DNA from 3 places in the Kitasatospora sp. NPDC004614 genome. Region 1 is predicted to be linked to each of the others. Evidence: riboswitches for the same ligand, from Rfam matches in the RefSeq annotation. Region 1 holds a riboswitch; each other region holds the start of a gene.

What was found. A riboswitch is a leader RNA that binds a small molecule or an ion and turns the genes downstream of it on or off. The one in region 1 is predicted to bind thiamine pyrophosphate.
Region 2: linked by a shared signal. The riboswitch ahead of thiC (phosphomethylpyrimidine synthase ThiC) and the one ahead of thiO (glycine oxidase ThiO) in region 1 are both predicted to bind thiamine pyrophosphate.
Region 3: linked by a shared signal. The riboswitch ahead of ACFYST_RS07075 (purine-cytosine permease family protein) and the one ahead of thiO (glycine oxidase ThiO) in region 1 are both predicted to bind thiamine pyrophosphate.

The regions. Positions count from the first base shown of each region.
Region 1 covers NZ_JBIALR010000003.1:48,798-53,891, reverse strand. Annotated here, with positions in the region: gene thiS (sulfur carrier protein ThiS) at 1-198, opposite strand, end outside; gene thiO (glycine oxidase ThiO) at 195-1,340, opposite strand; TPP riboswitch at 1,335-1,447, opposite strand; gene ACFYST_RS09670 (NAD(P)/FAD-dependent oxidoreductase) at 1,496-2,701, shown strand; gene ACFYST_RS09665 (Rv2175c family DNA-binding protein) at 2,723-3,088, shown strand; gene thiE (thiamine phosphate synthase) at 3,085-3,720, shown strand; gene ACFYST_RS09655 (VanZ family protein) at 4,027-4,491, shown strand; gene ACFYST_RS09650 (polyprenyl synthetase family protein) at 4,492-5,094, opposite strand, start outside.
Region 2 covers NZ_JBIALR010000002.1:87,386-92,479, reverse strand. Annotated here, with positions in the region: gene ACFYST_RS05730 (glycosyltransferase family A protein) at 1-467, opposite strand, end outside; gene ACFYST_RS05725 (3-oxoacyl-ACP synthase III family protein) at 464-1,471, opposite strand; gene ACFYST_RS05720 (flotillin family protein) at 1,613-3,109, opposite strand; gene ACFYST_RS05715 (hypothetical protein) at 3,294-3,494, opposite strand; TPP riboswitch at 3,643-3,776, shown strand; gene thiC (phosphomethylpyrimidine synthase ThiC) at 3,772-5,094, shown strand, end outside.
Region 3 covers NZ_JBIALR010000002.1:352,074-357,167, reverse strand. Annotated here, with positions in the region: gene ACFYST_RS07090 (NUDIX hydrolase) at 1-446, shown strand, start outside; tRNA gene ACFYST_RS07085 (tRNA-Ser) at 517-602, opposite strand; gene ACFYST_RS07080 (S1C family serine protease) at 661-2,427, opposite strand; TPP riboswitch at 2,669-2,820, shown strand; gene ACFYST_RS07075 (purine-cytosine permease family protein) at 2,811-4,169, shown strand; gene ACFYST_RS07070 (glycerophosphodiester phosphodiesterase) at 4,249-5,061, shown strand.

The DNA of each region.
Region 1 (5,094 bases):
CACGGCGGTGAGGATCTCCACCCGGTCGCCGTCGCCGAGCGCCGTGGCGGGCCACGAACTGCGCGGCACCACGGCCTCGTTGACGGCGGCGGCGACGCCGGTGTTGGCGGCGGACACCTCGGCGACCAGCACGTCCAGCGTGGTGGCGGCGGGCAGCGTGCGGGGTTCGCCGTTGACGGTCAGGGCGACGGTGTTCATGCGGGCACCTCGGTGCGGAAGCGGTCGGGGGTGAAGTCCGCGGCCAGCGGGTGGAGTTCGCCGGTGGCCAGGTAGTCGGCGAGCAGGTCGGCGGTGACGGGGGTGAGCAGCACGCCGTTGCGGTAGTGCCCGGTGGCGGCGACCAGGCCGGGCAGCGCGGTCGGGCCGAGCAGCGGCGCGTTGTCGGGGGAACCGGGCCGCAGCCCCGCGCCCGTCTCCACCAGCGGCAACTCGGTGATGCCGGGGACGAGTTCGTGCGCATCCCGGAGCAGCTCGTACACGCCGCCCGCGGTGACGGTGGTGTCGTGGCCCATCTCCTCGGTGGTCGCGCCGATCACCAACTCGCCGTCGGCGCGCGGCACCAGGTACAGGTGCTGGCCGCGCACCACGGCGCGCACATTGCGGGACAGGAACGGCGCGTACAGCTTCGGGACGCGCAGCCGCAGCACCTGCCCCTTGACCGGGCGGATGGCCGGCAGCACCCCGTCCGGCAGGCCCGGCAGCAGGTGGCTGCGGGAGCCGGCCGCCAGCACCGTCCGTCCGGCCGTCAGCTGCTCGCCGCTCAACAGGCGGACGCCGAGCGCCCGTTCGCCGTCCGTCACCAGTTCGGCGGCCTGGGTGCGGTGGAAGGCGACGCCGAGCAGCTTGCAGGCCGCGACCAGCGCGGCGGCGAGGCGGCGGCCGTCCACCTGGTGGTCCTCGGCGACGTGCAGGCCGCCGCGTATGCCCGGGGCCAGCATCGGCTCCAGCCGGCGGCACTCCCGGCCGGTCAGCCACGCCGACTCCAGGCCCAGCCGGCCGTGGAAGGCGTGCAGTTCGCGCAGTTCCTCGCGGTCGTCGGAGTCCAGCGCGACGGCCAGCGTGCCGGTGCGGCGGTAGCCGGTGTCCAGGCCGGTCAGCTCGGTCAGCTCGGCGGCGAACGCCCCGTAGCGCTCGTTGGACGCCATGCCCAGGCGCAGCAACGGCTCCTCGCCGTACTGGAGTTCGGTGACCGGAGCGAGCATGCCCGCGGCGACCTGGGCCGCGCCGCCGCCCGGCGACGGGTCCACCACCGCGACGCTCAGCCCGCGCTGCGCGGTACGCCAGGCGACGCCGAGGCCGATGATGCCCCCGCCGATCACCAGCACGTCGGAATGTGCCACAGCGCTTCTTCTCCCTTCGCCGGCATGACCCGGATCAGGTTCGGACGGTCGCGGGCCGCCACAGCCCGCCTCTCAGCCCGGTGCGCCGGGCTCCCGTGATAGTTCAGTCCCTCCACTTTAACGCCGGTGCCCCGGCCGACATCAGGCCGGTTAGGGTGGACGCCGTGGCTGAACTGAGGGCAACGGACCGGGTCGTCGTGGTCGGGGCGGGCATGGCGGGCGCACAGGCCGCCCTGAACCTGCGACAGGGTGGCTGGCAGGGCGCGATCACCCTGGTCGGCGAGGAACTCCACCTCCCGTACGACCGGCCGCCGCTGTCCAAGGACGTGCTGCTCGGCAAGACCGACGCCACCGCCTTCGAGATCGACTGGAGCGACCTCGGCGTCGAACTGCGCACCGGCCACCGCGCCACCGGCCTGAACGCCGGCGTGCTGCACACCGACCGCGGCGAACTCCCGTACGGCGCCCTGGTGATCGCCACCGGCGCCGACCCGCGCACGCTGCCCGGTCTGCCCGACGCCCGCACCTTGCGCACCGTCGACGACGCGCACGCGCTGCGGGCCGCGCTCACCCCCGACAAGCGGATCGTGCTGGTCGGCGCGGGCTGGATCGGCGCCGAGACCGCCACCGTCGCCCGCGCCCTGGGCTGCCACGTCACCGTCGTCGAGGCCGCCGCCACCCCGCTGGCCGGGGCGCTGCCCGCCGAACTCGGCACCCTGATGACCGACTGGTACGCCGCCGCCGGCGTCGAACTGCGCTGCGGCGTCGGCGTTGCCGGGGCCGCCGACGGCGGGGTGCTGCTCGCCGACGGCACCCACCTGCCCGCCGACGAGGTGGTGGTCGGCATCGGCGCCCGCCCCGCCACCGGCTGGCTCGCCGACAGCCCGCTCGCCCTCGACCCCGACGGCACCGTCCCGGTGGACGACCGGCTGCGCACCGCGTTGCCCGGCGTCTGGGCGGTCGGCGACTGCGTCTCCTACCCGTCCGCCCGGTTCGGCACCCGGCTCGCCGTCCAGCACTGGGACCACGCCCTGCACTCCGGCGGCGCCGTCGCCGCCTCGGTGCTCGGCACCCTGGACGCGCCCTACGACCCCGTCCCGTACTTCTGGTCCGAGCAGTTCGACCGCATGGTGCAGTACGCGGGCCGGCACGCCGGTGCCGACCACCTGCTGTGGCGCGGCTCCCCGTCCGAGCGCGACTGGACGGTGCTCTGGCTGCGCGACGGCAAGCTGGTCGCGCTGCTCGCCGTGGACCGGCCGCGCGACCTCGCGCAGGGCCGCCGCCTGATCGAACGCGGCACGGTGCTCGATCCGGCGCTCGCCGCCGACCCGGCCGTCCAGCTGAAGGCCGCCGCCGGGTAGCGGGTGGGTAGGCTGGGTGCCGTGAGCAAGATTGATCCCAAGATTGACGCCCTGGTCCCCGCGTGGCTGTACCTGCCCGACATCTCGGAGCGGTGGGGCGTGGTGATCACCGAGGTCCGCGACATGGTGAAGAACCGCACCCTGCTGGCCGTCCGCCGCGGCGCGAACAACTCCCTCCAGGTGCCCGCCGACTTCATCGAGGACGACGGCCCGGTCAAGCACCTGGTCGGCACCCTCACGGTGCTCCGCGACTGCGGCTTCTCCGACGAGGAGATCCTCGAGTGGATGTTCACCGAGGACCCGTCCCTCCCCGGCAGCCCGATCCAGGCCCTGCGCGAGAACCGCGGCACCGAGGTCAAGCGCCGCGCCCAGGCCATGGCACTGTGACGCCCCGGCAGCAGCTCGCCGACGCCAGGCTCTACCTCTGCACCGACGCCCGGCGCGAGCAGGGCGACCTGGCCGACTTCCTGGACGCCGTGCTGGCCGGTGGCGTCGACATCGTCCAGCTCCGGGACAAGAACCTGGAGGCCCGCCAGGAACTCGAGTACCTCGAGGTCTTCGCGGACGCGGCCAAGCGCCACGGCAAACTGCTGGCCGTCAACGACCGTGCCGACGTCGCCTTCGGCGCCCGCCCCGACGTGCTGCACCTCGGGCAGGACGACCTGCCGGTGGCCGTGGCCCGCGCCATCCTCGGCGAGGACGTGCTGATCGGGCGCTCCTGCCACTCCGAGGCCGAGGTGGACGCGGCGATCACCGAGCCCGGCGTCGACTACTTCTGCACCGGCCCGGTCTGGCCCACCCCCACCAAGCCCGGCCGCCACGCCCCCGGCCTCGACCTGGTCCGCCACGCGGCTGCCGTGAGGCCTGTCCGGCCGTGGTTCGCGATCGGCGGCATCGACCAGGACAACCTCGACCAGGTCCTGGCCGCCGGCGCCACCCGCATCGTGGTCGTCCGCGCCCTCACCGCCGCGGAGGACCCGGGCGCGGCGGCGGCACAACTGGCTGCCAGGCTGCGGTAGGTGGGCAGGGAGGGGGGCGCGAAACTGGGGGCGCGGGGAACTGCGCGACAAGCGCAGGCCACGTCCGCAAGGTCGCGATCAAGTGCAGGTCATTGTCCTGCGTCGCGATCTTGCGGTGGGGTGCCTTCCGCTGCGCGCAGTTCCGCCCCCTCGCTTCGCTGGGGGTACCCCCAGCGCCCCTGGTTGCGCTCTCGCTGGTTTCTCGCCCCGGTCGCCGTTCTCGCCACGGCAGTGGCTTTCGTCGCGCAGCGGCCGTTGCATCACCGTGCCGGGTGGCAGCCGTGGCTCGGGACGGTCAATGCGGCGGTGTTCTGGTCGTTGGCCGCGTTGCCGCTGTCGGCCGTGCTGGTGCGGGTGCTCTCCCGGCGCCGAGCCGCCTTCGCCGAGGTTGCCATGGTGCACGGGACGGTGCCGTGGGTTTGGATGATCCTGCTGCCGGGCCCGGGGGCGGGTGTCGCGCCCCGACGGGTAAGCCTGGTGCCGTTTCGGGACCTGTACGAGGTCCTCTCCCAGGGCACGCCGGTGACCGCGACGGTGCAGATCGGCGGCAACCTGCTGGTGTTCGCGGCGCTCGGCTTCTTCGCGCCGATCCGGTTCCGATCGCTCACGGTGCCGCGGGTGCTGGCGCTGGGTGCGGCCTGCTCGGTGCTGGTGGAGACGGCCCAGTACGTGCTGTGGCTGGACCGGGTCTCCTCGGTGGACGACGTCCTGCTGAACGCCGCCGGCGCCGGGCTGGCCGCACTCGCCTCCCGGCGGTGGCGGGACCGCTGATCAGTACTTGCGCACCGTCGCCGCGTCCGCCAGGGCCTGGAGCACCTCGCGGGTCGGGCCGTCGGCGATCGGCGCGTTGTGCAGGGCGGTCAGTGCCTCGGTGAGCAGCTGGTCGATGCGGGCCTCGACGATCGCCGGGGCGCCGCTGGCGGAGATCAGCTCGCGCAGCTCGGCCACCTCGTCCGGGGTGAGGTCGGGCGCGCCGAGCCGGGTGTCCAGGGTCTTGGCGTCGACCTCCGAGAGGCCGCGCATCGCGTGGGCGACGAGCAGGGTGCGCTTGCCCTCGCGCAGGTCGTCGCCGGCCGGCTTGCCGGTGACCGCCGGGTCGCCGAACACGCCGAGCAGGTCGTCGCGCAGCTGGAAGGCCTCGCCGAGCGGCAGGCCGAAGTTGCCGAGCGCCTCGACCAGGTCGGGGCCGGCGCCGGCCAGCAGTGCGCCGACCTGCAGCGGGCGCTCGATGGTGTACTTCGCGGACTTGTAGTGGAGTACCGTCCGCGCCCGGTCCAGCGCGTCGGCGTCGGTGGAGTCGCCGGCCACCGGCTCCAGTACGTCGAGGTACTGGCCGAGCATGACCTCGGTGCGCATCAGGTCGAACGCGGGCTT
Region 2 (5,094 bases), on a different contig from region 1:
CGGCGGCGGTGCGCGGGGCGGATCCGGCCGAAGAACGCGCCGAGCGCGACCAGGACGCGGAACACGGTGCGCCCCACCGGGCCGTGCTCGTCGCGGCGGGCAGTGACCTTGCCGCAGACCAGGCCGCCGCAGCCGAGCATCCCGGCCCGGGCGGCCGCCGTCCAGCCCGGTTCGGGCAGGCAGTCGGCGTCGGTGCGGGCCAGCAGGGTGGCGCCGTGGTCGATGGCGTACCGGAAGCCGGTGTCGACCGCGCAGCCCACGCCCTTGGCCGGTTCGACCAACAGCCTTACCGGGAACGGGGCTTGATCGGCGAATGCCCGTACCCGCGCGCAGGTGTCGTCGGTGGAGCCGTTGTCGACCACCAGCAGGGTGAAGTCCAGGTCGCGCTGGCCGGCCAGGGCGCGCAGGGTGCCGCCGATCCTGGCCGCCTCCTGGTAGGCGGGGACGAGCACCCAGAGCGCCGTCACGACTTCTCCCAGACCATCGTCATCAGGCTGACCCCGCCGCCCAGGCCGACCATCAGGACCCGCTCACCCGGCTCCAACTCGCCGATTGTCCGGTCGAGTTGGACGCCGATGGTGGCCGAGGCCAGGTTGCCGAGCTCGGGCACGGTGACCACCAGCTTGTCGGCGGGCACCCCCGTCAGCTCCACGAACCGCTCCAGGTACGGCAGCGTGACCTGGTGCACCAGCACCCGGGCGTAGGCGTCCCAGCCGAAGCCGGTGCGGGTCGCCACCCGGGTCAGGATGTCCGCCCCGATCTGCTCGAAAACCCCGCGCAACTCCTTGCCGCCGCCCCGGAAGTAGCTCCACTCGTCGCCGCGCGGGTGCCGCGAGCCGCCGCCCGGGATGCCGCCGACCTCCCAGTGCTCGGACGCCGTCTCGGTCTCGATGTCGAGGATGCCGCCGCGCTCCACCCGCTCCACCACCACGGCCGCCCCGCCGTCGCCGAAGGTGTAGCCCGCGAAGCCGTCGCGGAACTCCGCCAGACCGGACGGGTCGCGGCGCATCGCCCGGCTCGGCGTCTCTCCCGTCACCACCAGCGCCCGGCTGGCCCGGCCGGCCAGGATCATCGCGCGGGCGGTGTCGATGCCGTTCAGGAAGCTGTTGCAGGCGTTGGAGACGTCCAACGCGTGGGCGCAGGAGCCGAGTTCGGCCTGCACCAGGTGCGCGGTGGCGGGCTCGCAGACGTCCCGCGAGGCGGACGCGAACAGCAGCAGGTCGACGTCCCCGGGCCCGATCCCGCGCGCCGCGAGCGCCCGGCGGGCCGCGCCCAGCCCGAGCGTGGAGGCGTACTCGTCGTCGCGCGCGAAGTGCCGGGTGCGGATGCCGGTCGCCTTCTCGAACATGCCGTCGGGCAGCGGCAGCCCGGCGCCGGCGGCCACCTCGTCCTGCAACTGCCGTGAGGTGACGGTCTGTTGGGGCAGGTACGAGCCGGTCGCGGTGATGCCGATACGAGGCAGGAGGTCCATGGCTCGATGCTGGCGCGGGCCCGGCGCGCGGGCGTGAGTACGGGTACTCACCCGGGGCTGAGATGTGCGGAGGGCGGGCATGGGGCCGCCCGGGGAGGTTGTTCCCTCGCCCGGGCGGAACTCAGCTGTCGCTGAGGTGAGTTACTTGCTGTCGGCCTCGATCGGGATGACCTGCGCCGGAGCGGCGGCTGCCGGGGCAGCGGCCTTGGTGGCCTCGCCGTTCTCAGCTGCCGGGGACATCGCGGTGAGCAGCTGGCGGGCCAGGCCGAGGCCGGTCCCGCCCATGGTGAGCGCCTTGGCGAACATCTCGGACATGCCCTCGGCGCCGTTCAGCAGCACCATGTGCTCGACGTTGCCGAACGCGTCCGCGCCGGCCCGGACGATGGCCGGCCAGTTCTCGGCGAGCTGCTGGGCGACCACCGCCTCCTGGTTCTCGGCCAGCGCCGCGGCGCGGGCCTTGATGCCCTCGGCCTCGGCCAGGCCCTGCGCCCGGGTGGCCTCCGCCTCGGCGAGACCCTTCGCCCGGGCCGCCTCCGCCTCGGCCAGACCCTTGGCGGCCTCGGCGGCGGCCTGCGCCTCACCGGTGGCCCGGGTGGCCTCGGCCGCGGCCAGACCGCGGGCCTTGGTGGCCTCGGCCTCGGCCGCGGCGGCGACCTTGACCCGGTTCGCCTCGGCGGCGGTCTTCAGCTCGGTCTCCCGGGACAGCGCCTCGGCGGCGGAGATCCGGGCGTCACGGTCGGCCTCGGCCTTGGTGCGGGTCTCGTACGCGCGGGCGTCGGCCGGCTTGCGGACGTCCGCCTGCAGCTGCTGCTCCTTGCGGTGCGCCTCCAGCTCGGCGACCTTGGTCTCCTGGACCACGACCTCCTGCCGGGCGGCGGCCTGCGCGAGCGGGCCGGCCTGCAGCGCACGAGCCGCGGCGGTGTCCATCTCGGCCTGGTAACCGGCCTGCTGGATGCCGGAGTTGCGGGTTGCCTCGGCCTTGCGGGCGAACGCCTCCTGCTCGGCCTCGGTGGCCCGTCGGTCCGCCTCGGCGGCGGCGATCCGGGCGTCGCGCTGGACGGCTGCGGCGTGCGGCGCGGCCAGGTTGGTGATGTACCCGGTCGGGTCCAGGATCTCCTGGATCTGCAGCGAGTCGATGATCAGACCGAGCTTCTCCATCTCGATGCCCGAGGCGGAGCGGGTCTCACCGGTGAGCCGCTCGCGGTCGCGGATCATGTCCTCGACCGTCAGCCCACCGACGATGGACCGCAGGTGGCCGGCGAACACGTTGTGCACCCGCTGGCCCATCATCTTCTGCTGGTCCAGGAAACGCCGGGCGGCGTTGGCGATCGACACCGGGTCGTCGCCCACCTTGAAGATCACAACGCCCTTGACGTGCACGGGAATTCCCTGCGACGTCACGCACTCCACGTCCAGCGCGGCCTCGTTCAGGTCCAGCGAGAGCCGGCGCACCGCCTGGACGCCCGGCACCACGAAGGTGCCCCGCCCGGTCACCACGCGGAAGCCCAGACCCTCGCCGTGCTTGGAACCCGAGATCACCAGCGCCTCGTTGGGTTCCGCCACGCGCCACATCAGCTTGAAAAGAACGATCAGCAGAACGAGGCCTGCGACGGCGCCGCCTGCGATGCCGACCAACATCGGCAATCCCCCCTTAGGAGCACACCGGTCCCGTGCTGCGCTTGGGTCGTGCAGAACTGGCGCGGAAACCGGCGGCAGCCGCATTCTCCGCCGTTCCGGATCAGGGGGGAAGGGTCTGGACGGTGGGAACTCTCACTGTCTCAAAAGTGTTGCGACAGGTTTGTGGAGGCCGTCTGACGTGCGATCAAAAGGGCTCGACGTACACCGTGCGCGGTGGCTGATATTCGACCACCACCACCATGGTGCCCGGCTGCAGCGGCTCGCCCGGTGTGGCGCGGTACGCCAGGAACGCCTCGGTGCCCAGCCGTTCGGGCACGTGCACCATCACCTCGCCGACCAGGCCCGCGCCGATCCGCCCTGTCACCCGCCCCGTCAGTCCGATCACCCGCACGATTCTCCCACCCCGTACGGGGCGTGAACAGCTCGGGCCCACGCGGGAGTTGCCCGCAGGGGGAGGCCCGGGCGCGGGAGTGCGCCCTGGACCGGCGCCGTGACGTGCCCTACGGTGAGGAACCGAACGCAGGCGGACGACGCCTGCGCGGAACGGGAGCTCGGAGCACCGGGCTGAGAGGGCGCTGACGGTACGCGGGCCCGCGTACCACCTGCTGCGCCGACCGCAGGAACCTGACCGGGTAATGCCGGCGTAGGGAGTTGAAGGTCCGATGACCGCATTTTCCGAGTACCAGTCTGCCCGCGAGTCGGCCGCCACCGGGTACCCCACCCCCGCCTGGCGCAAGGCCTACCGCCAAGGCAGCCGCCCCGACCTGCGGGTCCCCTACCGCGAGGTCCACCTCACCGACGGCCGCACCGTCCCGCTGTACGACACCTCCGGCCCGTACACCGACCCCGACCTGCCCACCGACGTCCGCCGCGGACTGCCCGCCCTGCGCGACGGATGGATCCGGCAGCGCGGCGACGTCGAGGAGTACCAGGGCCGCGAGGCCCGCCCCGAGGACGACGGCATCAAGCACACCGCGCCGCGCGGCGGCGACCTGCGCAACCTGGACGCCGTCTTCCCCGGCCGCCCACGCCGCCCGCTGCGCGCCAGGGACGGCGAAGCCGTCACCCAACTCGCCTACGCCAAGCGCGGGTTGATCACCCCAGAGATGGAGTTCGTGGCGCTCCGGGAAGGCCTCGAACCGGAGTTCGTCCGCGAGCAGGTGGCCCGCGGACGCGCCGTCATCCCGGTCAACGTGAACCACCCCGAGAGCGAACCGGCCATCATCGGCACCGACTTCCTGGTGAAGATCAACGCCAACATCGGGAACTCCGCCGTCACCTCCTCCATCGAGGAGGAGGTGGAGAAGATGACCTGGGCCACCCGCTGGGGCGCCGACACCGTCATGGACCTCTCCACCGGCCGCAACATCCACACCACCCGCGAGTGGATCCTGCGCAACTCCCCCGTCCCGATCGGCACCGTCCCGCTCTACCAGGCACTGGAGAAGGTCGACGGCCGGGCCGAGGAACTCAGCTGGGAGGTCTACCGGGACACCGTCCTCGAACAGTGCGAGCAGGGCGTCGACTACATGACTGTGCACGCCGGCGTCCTGCTCCGGTACGTGCCGCTCACCGCCCGCCGCAAGACCGGCATCGTCTCGCGCGGCGGCTCCATCATGGCCGCCTGGTGCCTGGCCCACCACCAGGAGAACTTCCTCTACACGCACTTCGAGGAACTCTGCGACCTGCTGCGCGCCTACGACGTCACCTTCTCGCTCGGTGACGGCCTGCGGCCCGGCTCCATCGCCGACGCCAACGACGAGGCCCAGTTCGCCGAACTCACCACCCTCGGCGAGCTCGGCCGGATCGCCCGCGCCAAGGACGTCCAGGTGATGATCGAAGGCCCCGGACACGTCCCGATGCACAAGATCCGCGAGAACATGGACCTGCAGAAGGAGATCTGCGACGAGGCCCCGTTCTACACGCTCGGCCCGCTCACCACCGACGTCGCACCCGGCTACGACCACATCACCTCCGGCATCGGC
Region 3 (5,094 bases), on a different contig from region 1:
GGCACTACCTGAGGATCCGTCACCGCGACGAGGGCCTCGGCGTGGTGATCATCCCCGTCCACGGCGACCTGATCGGACTGGTCCGCACCTACCGCTACCCGCTCGGCCGCCCCCAGTGGGGCCTGCCCCGCGGCTTCTCACAGAGCGCCGACCCGCTGGTCACCGCGCGGGCCGAACTGCACGAGGAACTCGGCGTCCCCAACGCCGAGTTCGAACTCCTCGGCACCATGACCCCCGACTCCGGCCTGCTCGCCAGCACCGTCGCGATCGTCCACGCCACCGTCCGCGACACCCCCTCCGGCACCCCGCTGCTGCCCGACGAAGTCACCGAAACCCGCTGGCTCCCCCTCCCCGACCTCCGCCACTGGATCACCACCGGCCACCTCGACGACGGCATGACCCTCGCCGCCCTCACCCTCGCCCAGGCCCACCGCCGCCTCCCCTGACGGCCCCTCACCCCGCGGACGCCGAACGGCCCCCGACCGGAAACTGCAGGTCGGGGGCCGTTCTCATGCGCGGAGGGTGTGGGATTTGAACCCACGGTGACCAGAGGCCACGACAGTTTTCAAGACTGTTCCCTTAGGCCGCTCGGGCAACCCTCCTCGGCGGAGGCCAGCCTAACGGGTCGGGGCGGGTTCGGTGCACTCCGTTGCGGAGGGGTCAGTTGTCGCCCTTGCGTTCGCCGAGGGTGACGGTGGTCTTGGCGGCCTTGCCGTCGCGGGTGTACTCGACCTCGACCTTCTCGCCGGGCTTGTGCGTCCAGATCTCGCTGACCAGGGTCGGGCCGCTGTCGATGGAGATGCCGCCGAGCTTGGTGATGACGTCGCCGGCCTTCAGGCCGGCCTGGTCGGCGGGGCCGCCGGGGGTGACGGCGGGGGTGTCGCGGACGGGGGCGGTGGCGATCTGGGCGCCGTCGCCGCGGTAGTCGTCGTTGCGCAGGACGCCGAGGATCGCGTAGACGGGGGTGCCGTCCTTGATCAGGGTCTGGGCGACCCACTTGGCCTGGTTGATCGGGATGGCGAAGCCGAGGCCGATGGAGCCGGCCCGGCCGGAGCCGCTGGTGTTCGACTGGATCGCCGAGTTGATGCCGATGACCGAGCCGGAGCCGTCGAGCAGCGGGCCGCCGGAGTTGCCGGGGTTGATCGACGCGTCGGTCTGCAGGGCGTTCATGTACGAGGAGTTGGCGCCGGTCTCGTCGCCGGAGGCGACCGGGCGGTCCTTGGCGGAGATGATGCCGGTGGTGACGGTGCCTTCGAGGCCGTAGGGCGCGCCGATGGCGATGGTGGAGTCACCGATGGCGACCTTGTCGGAGTCGCCGAGCGGCAGCGGGACGAGCTTGTCCTTGGGCGGGTTGTCGAGGCGGATCACCGCGACGTCGTAGCCCTCGGCGCGGCCGACCACGGACGCGGTGTACGAGGACCCGTCGGAGAACTTGACGGAGAGCTTGCCGCCCTTGGCGGCGGGCGCGACCACGTGATTGTTGGTCAGGATGTGGCCCTCGGTGTCGAAGACGAACCCGGTGCCGGTGCCGGACTCGCTGGAGTTCGAGGCCTTGATGGTGACGGTGGACGGCAGCGCCTTGGCGGCGATCCCGGCGACGGACTCGGGGGCCCGGTCCAGGGTCTGGTGGGCGTTGCCGACGCTGACGGTGGTACTGGTGTGCTTGGTGCCGCTGTCGCCGTTCCCGCCGGAGACGCTCGCGCCGATCGCGCCACCGGCCAGGCCGGCCACCAGGGCGACCGCCGCGACCAGCGCGACCAGGCCGCCGCGCTTGCTCTTGCCGGAGCCGCCGCCCGGAGCGGGCTGCGGGCCGCCCCACGGCGCACCCGGCTCGCCCGGCTCGCCAGGCCCGCCGACGCCGCCCGGACCGCCGGCCGGGTGGCCCCAGCCACCCACCGGGTGACCGGCGCCGAACGGGTGCTGCCCTTCGCCGGGGACGCCGGGGACGCCAGGGACGCCCGGGGTGCCCTGCGGGTCGTGGGCGACCGCGGTCGGCGCGAACGGGTTGGCCGCCACGGGCTGGGCATCCGGGGCCGACGCGTAGGGGTTGGCCGGCGCCTCCTGGGCGTGCGGCGGCACGGCCGGGGTGACGGTGGTCGGCGTGTAGGGGCTGGGCGGCTCGCTGACGCTGCCGTACGGGTTCTGGAACGGCGGCGGCGCGTCCACCGGAGCCGGAGCCGGAGCCGAGGCCGGAGCCACCGGCGGGGCCACCGGCGCGGCGGGGACCTTCCCGAGCTGCATGGTCTGGTCGGACACCGGCGCGGCGGGCGCGGGCGCCGCCGGGGCCGCCGGCAGCACCGGCGGCGGGGCGTCGAGGTAGGAGGGAGCGGGCGCGGGCGTTCCGGCGGTGGCGGCGGCCGCCTCGGTGCCGGTGGCCTCGGGGGCCTTCTCCGGCGGGGTGGTACCACTCGCGTGCTCGGTGCTCACGGACGACCTCCATCGCTGACAGAACCTTGGGCTGCGGTCCGTCGCTCGGTCGGCGCGGCCACAGCCTCGGGGCACAGTTTTTCCTATGCCGGATTCGGACACCGTAAGCGGGCCCCTGAAGAAATCATGAGAAGCCTTAGGCCTCGCTGACATGGACATCAGTGGTCCCGCGATGCGGACGCCGTTCCCCCCGGCCTTGGCGTTCTCCCACCCGGAGGCTAGCCTGTCGCTCCTGTAAACCGAAGAACGTCGCGGGAGCTTGGACCAGCCAGGCTGAGAGTGCGCCGGATCGACCGTAGGGCATGGCGGTGTCGCCACCCCGGTCGAGGGGGCGCTGACCGCCGGAACCTGTCCGGGTAATGCCGGCGTAGGGAGTATCGGCCATGACGGCTGTTCCGTCTGCCCCAATTTCCGATCTTGAGACGGCCGCGCGGGCCGAGGCCCCGCTGACCCTCGACACGGCGCCGCCGCGGACGCTGGATTTCCGGGCGCTGTTCGCGCTGTGGGCGAACCTCGGGGTGAGCCTGATCGGGTTCACCAGCGCCGCGACGGTGCTGGGCAAGCAGGGCCACGAGCTGGGCTTCACCGCGGCCGTGACGGCGATCGTGGCGGGTACCGCGATCGGCACCGCGATGCTCGCGGTGGCGGCGCTGGTGGGCGCCCGCACGGGCGCGCCGGCCATGGCGGTGCTGCGCGGCCTGTTCGGCACCCGGCTGTCGTACGTGCCGACGGTGCTGAACATCCTGCAGTGCGTCGGCTGGGGCGTGTACGAGCTGACGGTGATCGCCTGGGGCGCCCAGACGGTGGCCGGCACCGAGGGCTGGCGCTGGCTGTTCGTGCTGCTGGCGGGCGTGCTGACGACGGTGCTGACGATCTGGCCGCTGGGCGCGATCGCGGTGCTGCGCAAGTACGTGGCCGTCGCGGTCGGTGTGGCGATGGTGTACTTCACGGTGCAGTTCGCCCGGCTGGGCTTCCCGGACCCGGGTGCGGGCAACTGGGACGGCTTCCTGTCGGCGACGGACGCGGTGATCGCGGTGTCGATCTCGTTCGTCCCGCTGGCCGCCGACTACACCCGGCACGCGCGCACCTCGGCGAGCGCGTTCTGGGGGACGTTCTCCGGCTACACGGTGGCCCAGGTGTGGTGCTACGTGCTGGGCGTGGTGGCGCTGCTGCAGTCCGGCGGCGACCCGGAGAAGATCCTCGGCTCGTTCACCGGCGTGGCCGCGGGCTGGGCGTTCCTGCTGGTGCTGGTGCTGCGCGAGTCGGACCAGTCGTTCGCGAACGTGTACTCGACGGCGATGTCGATCCACAACCTGTGGCCGAAGGTGGACCGGCGGGTGCTGACCGGCGGCATCGGCGTGCTGGTGACGGTACTGGCGCTGCGCATCAAGGAGTTCACCGACTCGTACTACGCGTTCCTCGGCCTGATCGGGTCGGTGTTCGTGCCGCTGTTCGCGGTGCTGGCGGTGGACTATTTCCTCGGGGCCGGCCGGCGCGGCTGGAACCTGACCCAGGACGCCCCGGCGCGCTGGGTGATGCTGGCGCCGTGGGCGCTGGGCTTCGCGGTGTACCAGTTCCTGGCGCCGACCGCGGTGGCCGGCTGGTGGACGGACCTGTGGACGCAGGCGCAGGAGGCCGTGCACTTCACCCCGCAGGCGTGGAGCTCGGCCTCGCTGTTCTCGTTCCTGGTGGCGGCGCTGGCGACCGGCGCGGTGGCGGCCGTGGAGCGCCGCAAGGGCTGACGCCGCATCAAGGGCTGTTCACCGCGGTGTTGCCGGATCGGAAGCCACCCGTCATCCGGTGCCGCGTAGGCTGGTTGACGTGAACACCCAGCACAGCGCCTCGGCCCCGCTCCCCGCTCCGATCGACCGCTCCGCGGTCAAGGTGATCGCCCACCGAGGGTCCTCCGCGGCCCTTCCGGAGCACACCGAGGAGGCATACAAGCGGGCGCTGGAGGAGGGCGCGGACGGGCTGGAGTGCGACGTCCGGGTCACCGCCGACGGGCAGTTGGTGTGCGTGCACGACCGCAACGTCCGCCGCACCTCGGACGGGCAGGGCGTGGTGTCGACCATGACGCTGGCCCAGCTGTCCGCGCTGGACTTCGGCTCGTGGAAGCACCCGGAGCAGCCGCAGCGCAGCTCCGTGCTGACCCTGGAGCGGCTGCTGGAGCTGGTCGCGGACACCGGGCGGCGGGTGGAGCTGGCCATCGAGACCAAGCACCCGGTGCGGTACGCGGGCCGGGTGGAGTCCGAACTGCTGCGGATGCTCGGCCGGTTCGGGCTGCTGCCGGCCGCGCCGGAGGAGTCCACGGTGCGGGTGATGAGCTTCTCGGAGCTCGCCCTGCACCGGGTCCGCCGGAACGCCCCGGCGGTGCCCCGGGTGTACCTGTGGGAGCGCCCGGTGCCGCTGCTGGGCCGCACCAAGGCGCTGCCGGGCGGCGCGTCGATCGCCGGCCCGGGCATCTCGCTGGTACGCCGCGACCCGGACCTGATCCGGGCGCTGCGCCGGGCCGGCCACCGGGTGCACGTGTGGACGGTGGACCGCCCCGAGGACGTCGAACTCTGCCTGGAACTGGGTGTGGAGGCGCTGATCACCAATCGACCGGCCGACGTACTGGCCCAGTTGGGCCGCTGACCGCGCGACCGGCAGGTGGCACCCGCGCCCCAT